Regions from separate parts of the Bradyrhizobium sp. Bra64 genome, predicted to be linked through region 2. Evidence: predicted binding sites of a transcription regulator. Region 2 holds the regulator's gene; each other region holds the start of a gene.
What was found. The regulator LexA, encoded in region 2, represses DNA repair genes until DNA is damaged. The targets are predictions, from matches to a motif close to TGTTCNNNNTGTGTTCNG.

Region 1 (3,048 bases), on a different contig from region 2:
CTGCGCAGCCATCTCGGTCCGTGCTGCTCGGACGCGGATGGATTTGCCGTCGCCGATCCCGACTGGGAATCGCACAACGGGCACTATCGCGTGCGGCTCGACGGCGAGTGGGTGGAGGTACCGGACGAAGCCGTGATCACTGAGCCGAACCGGGCCGGCCGCACAATGGTGTGGCCGGTGAAAACCGCGTTCGGCATTGCGATCCGCTGCTTCATGCCTGGCAGCATGATCTGACAGAGTCAGCGCGACCGTTTGGAGGATTTGCGCTTCGGCTTCGAAGTATTCTTCGAAGTCTTATTGGATGTCTTCTTGGCAGTTTTCCTGGCAGTCTTCTGCTTCGAGGCCTTCTTCGGGACCTTCTTGCCTTTCTTGCGCGCCTTCGACAGTCCGATCGCGATCGCCTGCTTGCGGTTCTTCACGCGTCCGCCACGACCGCCGGGCCCGCTCTTTGCGGTGCCCTTCTTGTAGCGTCGCATCTCGCTTTCGACATCGCTGCCGGAGCTACGTGAGTAGCGGCGTTTCTTTGCCTTGCGCGCCATGCATTGTTCTCCCTTTGGCCGAGGAGAACCATCCGGGAATGGCATGGTTCCGAAACCGGGCAGGCAGCGTTCCGGATGCGCGATGCAGCCTAGAAGGAATTCGCCAATTCGATCTCGGCTTCCAGCACCTGGATGCGCCGTGCCGCCTCGCCGAAGGACAGACCCCGCGCATATTGCGCGGGTTGATACGCCTCCTCGCTCAGCCGTTTCAGCCTGAGGCCTTGCGCCCTGGTCATCTGCTCGGCGAGGAAAGCCCTGGCGTCGTATTTACCCTGAACCTGCATGTCGCGTCTCCGTCCTGAAATCGTGGCTTGACTATATGTTCTTATTTTGTTCTAACAAGCCATGGACAACAGAATTAATGAAATTCGACGCAAAATCAGCGCCTTGAGGCTAGAGATGGCCGATGTCGAGGCGTCCGTGCGCGAGCTGGTCGACCGCGATCGCGACTGCGCAGAGAAGGCCTCGGCGCAGATGGATCTGCGCCGGAAAATCAACCTGCTGATTGGCGAATGGAAGGCTGCAGGTGGCGGCGATGTCCTGCCGAATGTCCGCGACAGGGTACGCGTTCGTTCCGCGAAGACATCAGGCAACCCCCTGCGCGTAATCGCGCGCCGCTGAGAATTTTGGGAGCGCGCGGTGGAGGAAGACCCGGACGCCTACCGGATTCTGAAATTACGCGCCGAAATTCTCGAACTGGGCTCCGCGATCCGGCAGTTGCGGCGCGAGGCGCTCGACGATGCTGCGGCCCAATTGTTGATCGCGCGCAAGCGGGCCAGGCTCGAACACCTCGTCAAGGCATGTTCTTCGGACGCTCCCTGACATCCGACGCAGCAAAAGCGTGCGCACGCTCGATTCGCGTGGCGATCATCGATGTCGGATGCCGACAGGAACGCCGTGCTTCACGGTGACAAGAAAGCCCCGCCGTGGCGGGGCCTTCTCGGTTGCGAATCCACTTATTTCGAGCTGCTCGGCGTGTTCACACTGCCGGCCTGATTGGTGCCCGGGCCGACATTGCCTTGGCTCGAGGGATTGGCAGCACCGCTGGATTTCGTGTTGGCGCCCGTGGTCTGCGACGACGATGACATCGAGGATCCATGTTTCGCCTTGTGCGATTTGGCCTGCACTGCGAACGGCGCCGCGGCGAGGCCGGTTGCCAACATCATTGCGAGGGCGAGCTTGGTCGACTTCATGCGCGGGAACTCCCTGAGTTAAATTGACGCAGGCAGCCAACCGCCATTCGGCGCGGGAGTTCCGGACAAAGAGAATTTCGCCCCTCACGCGTGCTTCAAGATTGCTTGTTCTCTACGAGGATGAATACGGCGCCGGTGAGCGTCGCGCCGATCGCGAACGTCGTCACCAGGGTGAGGGCGAACACTACGACGGCCTGGGTTCCGCCATGACTCAGCAGGTTGGCGACGGCCGGATTGGAGAGAATGAGCGCGAGGCCGAAAACAAGGCCGAGCGCTGCCCCCATCAGCGCATGTGTCATCAGCTTGATGAGCCCGGTGGGAGAGATCAGGTCCGACGACTTTTTCGCGCGCATGGGAACTGCATCCCGATCTGGCATACGAACGCAGACGATATCCGCTGGTTCCATCCGGATGGAGGAATTGTCATTGCCCGCTTCATCCGACGTTCATGCCGGGCCTGCGAGGATGAACGCCACAACACGGGAACATCCGATATGGGCAAGGTAGTCTTTCTTTACCGCTCGCTGGCCTATCGAAACGCCGCTGCGGACATCCTTCGCAAGGCACGCAAGCTGCCGCGCGGAGCCGAGCGCAGCGCGGCTCGCCGCTATGCACATGCGCTGCGCGATCTCGCCCGGACAGAAGCCTGGCTCGAAGGGCGCGTCGCGCGCGACCGGCGGACGGCGCAGCGCATGACGAGTGCGGCGTCCGGCTAACCGGATGCGCGCTGCAATTCGGCGGAGCCTGCGGCTTCGAATTTGCCGGGTGCGGTTGTCGCGGCAGTCTTGCGTGTCAACGGCACCTCCAGGCGGCACAACAGGCCTTCGGCGCGCCAATCGAATTGCGCCTGCCCGCCGAGCTGGGACTCGACGCTCGCAAGCAGGCTCCGCGTACCGAAGCCGCGGGATTTCGGAATCCCGACCAGCGGGCCGCCGGATTCCTCCCAGGTCAGCGTGAGCAGCTCGTCCTCGACCTGCCAGCCGATCCCGAGGCGTCCCGACCGCGTCGAGAGCGCGCCATACTTCGCCGAATTGGTGAAAAGCTCATGCAGCGCCAGCGCCAGCGTCTGCGCGGTCGCCGGCAGCAACTGAACTTCGGGACCTGCCAATTTGATCTGTCCGCCGAGGGAATAGGGCGCAAGCTCCTCGTCGATCAGCTTCGAGAGTTCGGCGCCCTGCCAGCTCGACAGCGACAGGATCGTATGCACGCGCGCCAGCGCATTGATGCGTCCCTCGACGGCGCTGACATAGGCCTTGACCTCGTCGGCGCGGGTGAGGCGCACGATCGATTGCGCGAGCGCCAGCGCATTCTTGGCC
Region 2 (3,048 bases):
GCCGGCGAACACGGGCACCGCCACCCCACAGGTGAGGCCGGCTGCGAGGGCCTGATCGGTACGCTTGAAATAGGAGTTGGCGAATTTGGTGAGGATCACGGGGTGGCCGGAGGCCCAGGCCTTGCCGGGAAGGCCCTCGTCATATCCGAAATGCAAGCCTTCGCTGATGGCCTTGAACGCGGACAGCCCTTCGCCGTAGAGGCCGCCACCGAACTCCAGCCGCATGCGCGTCCGGTCCGGCACCCAGAGTTCAACGACGCGAATGAAGGTTTTCATCGAGCATGTCCGCCGTCTCAAGCCTTGACAGCATCGGTCATTTGGCTGTGTGGCGGACGTTCAAAATTCAGGCAGGGCGGCTCAAACTTCGTGCGGCGGGAAAAGCGCAACGGCTTGGTCGATCCGATCGGATTTCGCGGGGCGCAAGCCATACCGTCTCGCCGGCCACGGCCGGCGATGGCAATTCGATCCTGGCCTCCGACCTTGCGGCCGGAAGCGGCCGTGTTCAGCCGATCGGCAGCCGGGTAATCGTCGGCTGTCTGTCGGCAGTGATCTGCGGCTTGTGCTCGCGTTCGCCGGCCGGCTGCTGCGTCACCGGCAGTTGCAGCACGGTTGCGTGCTGGCCTTCAACGAGCTGCGTTACCAGCACGTATTTACCGTCGGGGAATTCGATCGCGTCATGATGGCGATCGGGAATGTGCGGATCGATCTTGCCGAACTTCCCGACGCGGGAATTGATGGTGCGCGTCCAGATCCAGCGATTGTCGTAGCGGACGTTGTCGGCAAAGGCGAGCTCCGTTCCCGGCAGCAGGCAGACGGCAACTGTCGGATCGGCTGCGGACGCAAAGCCGCGCGTGGAGGTGCCGCGGAAGGTTGTCGTGACGATCGTCTCGCCGACTTCGGCGGGGCGCGACGCGACGGCATGCAGGCTGTAGTCACACATCGGGTGCTCCTCTTGCGAAGACAGCGACCCGCGTCTCTTATCGAGGCGCAGGCCTCTATCAGAGTTCAAGCACGCAACGGTCTGCTTGGTTGTAGGCAAATCTGCGGCTGGGATCCGCAGGCCACGATCACATTAACTTTCCCGAATCCAATAGGAACAAAGCCTCGTCCCGTGCATTCTGCAGGCGCGTGTCAGCGCCCTGAGGGGGCCGACCATCCCGAATAATGCCAGCTCGGTTGCGACGGCAGGCAATTGCATTGCGGCCGGCGCGGGCTCGTTCGCTAACCGCCACCTTTGCAGACAGGGCGAGGCGGTTGTGCGGCGGCTTGCGACGCTGATACTGCGATCAGCGCCGCCGCGACTGTGCTCAAGACGATCTGGCGCATGGCTGTTTCCTCGAGCTGCTGAGGCCGCGAAGCGGTGCTGCTTCATGCGGCGTGCCGAGGATGAAGCGCCGGAGGAGGGGCCGGATAATCTGCGCGAAACCAGAAAGACTACCCAGCGGGAGCGGACAATCGTCCGCTCCAATCGTTGATGGCGATCGTTGCTCATGCGAGCGCGGATGCGCCGGATACTTTCCGGTATCAGTATTTCCGGTACAGGCCGATCAGCTTGCCCTGAATCTTCACCCTGTTGGGCGGCAGGATGCGCACCTCATAGGCCGCGTTGGCGGGCTCGAGCGCGATCGAGGCGCCGCGACGGCGGAAGCGCTTGAGCGTCGCTTCCTCGTCGTCGATCAGCGCCACCACGATGTCGCCGGTATCGGCACTCTCGTTGCGCTGGATCAGCGCCATGTCGCCGTCGAGGATGCCGGCCTCGACCATGGAATCGCCGCGCACTTCGAGCGCGTAATGCTCGCCCGAGCCGAGCATGTCAGGCGGTACGCTGATGGTATGGCTGCGGGTTTGCAACGCCTCGATCGGCGTGCCGGCCGCGATGCGGCCCATTACCGGCACGGCAACGGGACGTTCGCCCTCGTCGGCAGACAGGCTTGAGCTCGCGCGGACCTTGCCGAGGTTGCCCTCGATGACGCTCGGCGTGAAGCCGCGGCGGCTGCCGGCGGCCGCCTGGAGCTCGGGCAGCTTGATGACTTCGATCGCGCGGGCGCGGTTGGGGAGGCGACGGATGAACCCGCGCTCCTCGAGCGCCGTGATCAGGCGGTGGATGCCCGACTTCGAGCGCAAGTCGAGCGCATCCTTCATCTCGTCGAAAGAAGGCGGCACGCCGCTTTCCTTCAGACGTTCACTGATGAACCGCAGAAGCTCGTATTGTTTGCGCGTTAACATCTCGACCTAAGTCCCCCGGTTGATGTCGTTCGATTCCGAGACGCTGAATTCAGCAATATGCCGCGACATGCTCGAAACAAATCATGAACGGACACTATATGTTCGATACATGTTCCGCAACTGCTTAATTTACCGTGAACAGAGCAAAGTTCGCGGAACGCGCATTGGCGGGACGCTCAGACGGGGAGCCGCAACACTTCGCAAGGCGAGCCCGCCTCGGCTTTCGGCGCGAACGGTGCGCGCACGAGAAGTGCCTGTGCCGCAGCGAGATTCGCAAGCAACGAAGAATCCTGATGGCTGACGGGAAGGGCGACGAGCGTGCCGTCGTCGCGCTGCTCCAGACGTGCGCGCAGATAGTCCTCGCGCTGGTCGTTGGCGCCGACGTCGCGGCCGAGCACGGCGCGCTCGCGGTGATGATGAATTGCGGCCCGGCCCGACAACGCGCGAATCAGCGGCACCATGAACAGGAAGGCGCACACATAGGACGACACGGGATTGCCGGGCAGGCCGATCACAGCCATCGCGCCGAGCCGTCCATGCATCATCGGCTTGCCCGGCCGCATCGCGATCTTCCAGAAGGCCATCGCGACGGCTTCGTCCCTCAGCGCCTGCTGGACCAGATCGTGGTCGCCGACCGATGCGCCGCCGGTAGTGATGAGGACGTCTGCGCCGCTCGCGCGCGCGCGGCGGATGCCGGCGGTGGTGGCCTCCAGCGTGTCGGCGGCAATACCGAGGTCGATGGTTTCGGCCCCCTCGCTGCGAGCCAGCGCATGCAGGGCATAGCCGTTGGAATAGACGATCTGGCCGTGACCGGGCGTGGTG
Region 3 (3,048 bases), on a different contig from region 2:
TGCGGCTTGGCAAAATGGTCCGTCGTCAGCCTAGAGCGCCGCTTGTTGAGACCTAGCCTGTCGCAGGCGATCTCGAAGCGGCGGCCGATGGTCCAGGCCATCGGTCCGGTGCCCTTCATCCGCTCGCCCCATTTCGCATCGTAGTCGCGGCCGCCGCGCATATCGCGGATCAGGGTGAAGACGTGGCGGTAGCGGTCCGGATAGTTGGCCATCAGCCATTCGCGGAAGAGGTCGCGCACCTCCAGCGGCAGCCGCAGCAGCACGTAGGAAGCTTCCTTGACGCCGGCATGGGCGGCGGCATCCAGGATGCGCTCGATCTCGGAGTCGTTCAGCGCGGGGATCACGGGCGCGACCATCACCGTTGTCGGGATGCCGGCCTCGGAGAGTTGCTTCAGCGCCTCCAGCCGCTTCGGCGGCGTCGACGCCCGCGGCTCCATGGTGCGCGCCAGCTTCGGATCGAGCGAGGTGACGGAGATCCCGACCTTGGCGAGGTTGCGCCTGGCCATGCGCGCGAGAATATCGATGTCGCGCACGACCAGCGCCGACTTGGTGACGATGCCGACGGGATGGCCGGCGCGCTCCAGCACCTCGAGAATGCTGCGCATGATTTTGCGCTCGCGCTCGATCGGCTGATAGGGATCGGTGTTGGTGCCGATCGCGATCATCCGCGGCTCGTAGCCGGGCGCCGCAAGCTCCTTCTCGAGCAGCGAAGGCGCCTCGGGCTTCACGAACAGCTTCGACTCGAAGTCGAGCCCCGGGGACAGGCCGAGATAGGCATGGGTCGGCCGCGCGAAGCAATAGACGCAGCCGTGCTCGCAGCCGCGATAGGGATTGATCGAGCGGTCGAAGCCGATGTCGGGGGATTCGTTGCGGGTGATCACCTTGCGCGAGGTGTCGACGCCGACAATGGTCTTGAACGGCGGCAGCTCTTCCAGGCTCTGCCAGCCGTCGTCGAAGGCGACGCGGGCCTCGGCCTCATAGCGGCCGCTGGCGTTGGACTGCGCGCCCCGCCCTCGCCTGCGCTGCTTGTCGATGGCAACAGCGAGCTCGGGAAAATCGGAAAGCGCACCCGCCGGCTCGGAGGGCGCCGTGACCGGCGGGTGCTTGAGAGCATGAGAGGATGCTGGACTCATGAAGCCAAGATAGCACGCCGAAGGAACAAATCAAGAACGTAAACAAAAAACTGCAAAACAACCCCATGCACAGTAGCCGCCTAAATTTGCGGCGGGCGTCCTTGACCTCACGCAACACGCCCGTCGTGTCGATTTCGTTTGATGCAGGCCAGGGATCAATCGCCGCAGATCAATGTTGGTGACAATCGCTGGGTGAAGGTCGGCAAGAACATGACAAATCAACGACAATCGGCCGCGGCGAGCGGCGACCTCGATCTGCTCGATCGCTACTGGCGCGCCGCGAACTACCTCTCCGTCGGGCAAATCTACCTGCTCGACAACCCGCTGCTGCGCGAGCCCTTGCGGCCCGAGCACATCAAGCCGCGTTTGCTCGGCCATTGGGGCACGACGCCCGGCCTGAACTTCATCTACGTCCATCTCAACCGCGCCATCCGCGCGCTGGACCTGAGCGTGCTCTATGTCTGTGGCCCCGGCCATGGCGGGCCGGGCATGGTCGCCAACACCTATCTCGAGGGCAGCTACAGCGAGATCTATCCTGATATCGCGCGCGATACGGACGGGTTGCGCAAGCTGTTCCGGCAGTTCTCCTTCTCCGGCGGCATTCCGAGCCACGTAGCGCCGGAAACGCCGGGGTCGATCCACGAAGGCGGCGAGCTTGGCTACGCGCTGGTGCACGCCTATGGCGCGGCATTCGACAATCCCGACCTGATCGTCGCCTGTGTCGTCGGTGACGGCGAGGCCGAGACCGGCCCGCTCGCGGCCTCCTGGCACTCCAACAAATTCCTCAATCCCGTCCATGACGGCGCGGTGCTGCCGATCCTGCATCTCAACGGCTACAAGATCGCCAACCCGACTGTGCTCGGGCGGATGCGCGACGAAGAAATCCGCGACCTGTTCCGCGGGCTCGGCCACGAGCCGCTATTCGTCGAGGGCGACGATCCCAGGCTGATGCACCAGGCCATGGCCGATGCGCTCGATGTCGCGTTCGCCAGCATCCGCTCGATCCAGCAGCACGCCCGCGACGGCCGCAACAGCGTCGAGCGGCCGCGCTGGCCGATGATCGTGCTGCGCAGCCCGAAGGGCTGGACGGGCCCGAAAGAGGTCGACGGCAAGAAGGTCGAAGGCTTCTGGCGTGCGCATCAGGTGCCGGTCGCAGGCTGCCGCGAGAATCCGGCGCATCTGAAGATCCTCGAAGACTGGATGCGCAGCTACGAGCCGGAAAAGCTGTTCGATGCCGGCGGCGCACTCATCCCCGAGCTCCAGGCACTGGCGCCCGAAGGCATCCGCCGCATGGGCGCCAACCCGCACGCCAATGGCGGCCTCCTGAAGAAGGAGCTGAAGCTGCCGGATTTTCGCAGCTTTGCGGTCGAGGTACCGCAGCCCGGCGCCGTTACCGGCGAAGCAACCCGCGAACTCGGCAAATTCCTGCGTGACGTCATCCGCCTCAACGCCGAGGCGCGTAACTTCCGTATCATGGGCCCGGACGAGACCGCGTCAAACCGGCTGGACGCGCTGTTCGAGGCGACCGAACGCGTCTGGATGGAGCCGATCGAATCCTACGACGTGCATCTCGCGCAGGACGGACGCGTGATGGAAGTCCTGAGCGAGCATCTCTGCCAGGGTTGGCTGGAAGGCTATCTGCTCACGGGCCGGCACGGCTTCTTCTCCTGCTACGAGGCCTTCATCCACATCGTGGATTCCATGTTCAACCAGCACGCCAAATGGCTGAAGGTGACGCGGCATCTGCCGTGGCGGCGCCCGATCGCCTCGCTCAACTATCTGCTGACCTCGCATGTCTGGCGACAGGACCACAACGGCTTCAGCCATCAGGATCCCGGCTTCGTCGACTTCGTCGCCAACAAGAAGGCCGATATCGTCCGCATCTATTTTCCGCCGGATGCCAATACGCTGCTCT
Region 4 (3,048 bases), on a different contig from region 2:
CGGCACCGCCGGCTACAACTGGCAGACCGGCAACGTAGTGTTCGGCGTCGAGGCCGATGGCGCCTGGGCTGACGTCAGCGCCACCGCGACCGGCGCCACCGTCGTTCCCGGCTTCGGCGTCGTGACCGCAACCGCGACCTCGAAGACCGACGCGATGGGCACCGTGCGCGGCCGCCTCGGCTGGGCCGTCAACAACGTCCTGTTCTACGGCACCGGTGGTTACGCCTGGATCGACAACAAGATCACCCTCTCCGCGCTCGGCGTGACCGCTTCGGACAGCAAGTGGCACTCCGGCTGGACCGTCGGTGCGGGCATCGAAGCATTCTTCGCGCCGCAGTGGTCGGTCAAGGGCGAGTACCTCTATCGCAGCCTCGGCGGCGAGAGCTACTTCTCGGGCGCCCTGCCCACCGGCACGCTCAACTTCCACACCGTGCAGGTCGGCGTGAACTATCACTTCGGGGGCCCGGTGGTCGCGAAGTACTGATCTTCGCCTCCAACGCCATCGTGTTACGAAAGGCCGGCCTTGCGCCGGCCTTTTTGTTTGACCGGCCGGTCCCCGCGCAGTTCCGCGCACGTGCTCCTGCCAGATGCCGCCAGCGCGCCAACAATCCGTTGACGATTCGCAAGTCCCACTGGAAATCCGTGCTCGTTCTTCCTACGTTCGCTGACATACCCATCGGCGCCGATCCCGGTTCCGGGCGAAGCGCGCCTTCAACGTTGGCGCGATCGCGCGCCTTTGGGATTCCTTGAGGACCACCAGGATGGATGAAGTGATCAAGGCGAAGCGCCAACAACAGAACGCGGGATCACACCTGCGCGCAATTACGATCCGTGGCGCGCGCGAGCACAACCTCAAGAACGTCGACGTCGAGATTCCCCGCGACAAGCTCGTGGTGTTCACCGGTCTCTCGGGCTCCGGCAAGTCCTCGCTCGCATTCGACACCATCTACGCCGAGGGCCAGCGCCGCTACGTCGAATCGCTGTCGGCCTATGCGCGCCAGTTCCTGGAAATGATGCAGAAGCCTGATGTCGACCAGATCGATGGCCTGTCGCCGGCAATCTCGATCGAGCAGAAGACGACGTCGAAGAACCCGCGCTCGACCGTCGGCACCGTCACCGAGATCTACGACTACATGCGCCTGCTCTGGGCCCGCGTCGGCGTGCCCTATTCGCCGGCCACGGGCCTTCCGATCGAAAGCCAGACCGTCTCCCAGATGGTCGACCGCGTGCTGGCGCTGCCGGAAGGCACCCGCCTCTACCTGCTCGCGCCTGTCGTGCGCGGCCGCAAGGGCGAGTACAGGAAAGAGCTCGCCGAATGGCTCAAGAAGGGCTTTCAGCGCGTCAAGATCGACGGCACCTTCCATGAACTGGCGGAAGCGCCGACGCTGGACAAGAAGTTCCCGCACGACATCGACGTCGTCGTCGACCGCATCGTGGTGCGCGCCGACATCGGCCAGCGCCTCGCCGAGAGCTTCGAGACCGCGCTGAAGCTGGCCGAAGGCCTTGCCGTCGTCGAGTTCGCCGACGCGCCGGCGGCCGCTCCCGCGGAAGAGAAAGAGAAAAAGAAGACCGCGAAGATTCACGACAAGAGCGGGCCAGAGCGCATCCTGTTCTCGGAAAAGTTCGCCTGCCCGGTCTCGGGTTTCACCATCCCCGAGATCGAGCCGCGCCTGTTCTCCTTCAACAACCCCTACGGCGCCTGTCCTGCCTGCGGCGGCCTCGGCGTCGAGCAGCATGTCGACGAAGACCTCGTCATCCCCGACAAGGAGCTCGCGATCGGCAAGGGCGCGATCGCGCCCTGGGCCAAATCGTCGTCGCCCTACTACACGCAGACGCTGACGGCGCTCGGCAAGCACTACAAGTTCACGCTGACCACCAAATGGAAGGATCTGCCCAAGAAGACGCAGAACGCGATCCTGCATGGCTCCGGCGAGGACGAGATCAAGTTCTCCTACGAGGACGGGGTCCGCTCCTACGACACCAAGAAGCCGTTCGAGGGCGTCATCACCAACATCGACCGCCGCTACCGCGAGACCGAGAGCGAGTGGGCGCGCGAGGAGCTGGCGAAATATTTCCACGACGTGCCCTGCGGCGGCTGCAACGGTTTCCGGCTCAAGCCCGAGGCGCTCTGCGTCAAGATCGGCGGCAAGCATATCGGCGACATCTCGGAGCTGTCCGTCAAAGGCGCCGGTGCATGGTTCGAGACCGTGCCGGAGGCGCTGAACACGCAGCAGAACGAGATCGCCGGCCGCATCCTCAAGGAGATCCGCGAGCGACTCACCTTCCTGCTCGACGTCGGCCTCAACTATCTCACCCTGTCCCGCTCCTCCGGCACGCTGTCCGGCGGCGAGAGCCAGCGCATCCGCCTCGCCTCGCAAATCGGCTCGGGCCTGACCGGCGTGCTCTACGTGCTCGACGAGCCCTCGATCGGCCTGCACCAGCGCGACAACGCGCGCCTGCTCGACACCCTCAAGCGCCTGCGCGACCTCGGCAACACCGTGATCGTGGTCGAGCATGACGAGGACGCGATCCTGCTGGCCGACTACGTGCTCGACATCGGCCCGGGCGCCGGCATGCATGGCGGCAACATCGTCGCCGAAGGCACGCCCGCCGAGATCATGCGAAACCCGAAATCGCTGACCGGCAAGTACCTCACCGGCGAGCTCGAGGTCGAGGTGCCGGAGCGGCGCCCACCGAACCATCGCCGCACCATCAAGGTGGTCAACGCGCGCGGCAATAACCTCAAGAACGTCACGGCCGAAATCCCGCTCGGCCTGTTTACCTGCGTCACCGGCGTCTCCGGCGGCGGCAAGTCGACGCTGCTGATCGACACGCTCTACAAGGCGATCGCCCGCAAGCTGAACAACGCCAGCGAAGGCGCAGCTCCGCACGACCGCATCGAGGGCCTGGAGCACATCGACAAGATCATCGACATCGACCAGTCGCCGATCGGCCGCACCCCGCGCTCGAATCCGGCGACCTACACCGGCGCCTTCACGCCGATCCGCGAATGGTTCGCAGGCCTCCCCGAATCCAAGGCGCGCGGCT

Region 1: the regulator LexA is predicted to act here: its motif matches at 860-877, upstream of NR187_RS12225 (DUF3072 domain-containing protein).
Region 3: the regulator LexA is predicted to act here: its motif matches at 1,155-1,172, upstream of NR187_RS24440 (PA0069 family radical SAM protein).
Region 4: the regulator LexA is predicted to act here: its motif matches at 648-665, upstream of uvrA (excinuclease ABC subunit UvrA).

What each region holds. Positions count from the first base shown of each region.
Region 1 covers NZ_JALJRD010000002.1:1,012,125-1,015,172, reverse strand. Annotated here, with positions in the region: gene NR187_RS12235 (hypothetical protein) at 1-234, shown strand, start outside; gene NR187_RS12230 (DUF6496 domain-containing protein) at 240-539, opposite strand; gene NR187_RS12225 (DUF3072 domain-containing protein) at 629-823, opposite strand; gene NR187_RS12220 (hypothetical protein) at 939-1,160, shown strand; gene NR187_RS12215 (hypothetical protein) at 1,179-1,361, shown strand; gene NR187_RS12210 (hypothetical protein) at 1,496-1,732, opposite strand; gene NR187_RS12205 (hypothetical protein) at 1,828-2,085, opposite strand; gene NR187_RS12200 (hypothetical protein) at 2,227-2,448, shown strand; gene NR187_RS12195 (HWE histidine kinase domain-containing protein) at 2,445-3,048, opposite strand, start outside.
Region 2 covers NZ_JALJRD010000005.1:331,082-334,129, forward strand. Annotated here, with positions in the region: gene NR187_RS18505 (GAF domain-containing protein) at 1-276, opposite strand, end outside; gene NR187_RS18510 (hypothetical protein) at 503-940, opposite strand; gene lexA (transcriptional repressor LexA) at 1,525-2,226, opposite strand; gene glp (gephyrin-like molybdotransferase Glp) at 2,403-3,048, opposite strand, start outside.
Region 3 covers NZ_JALJRD010000009.1:156,821-159,868, reverse strand. Annotated here, with positions in the region: gene NR187_RS24440 (PA0069 family radical SAM protein) at 1-1,133, opposite strand, end outside; gene NR187_RS24435 (phosphoketolase) at 1,344-3,048, shown strand, end outside.
Region 4 covers NZ_JALJRD010000003.1:52,674-55,721, reverse strand. Annotated here, with positions in the region: gene NR187_RS12615 (outer membrane protein) at 1-484, shown strand, start outside; gene uvrA (excinuclease ABC subunit UvrA) at 762-3,048, shown strand, end outside.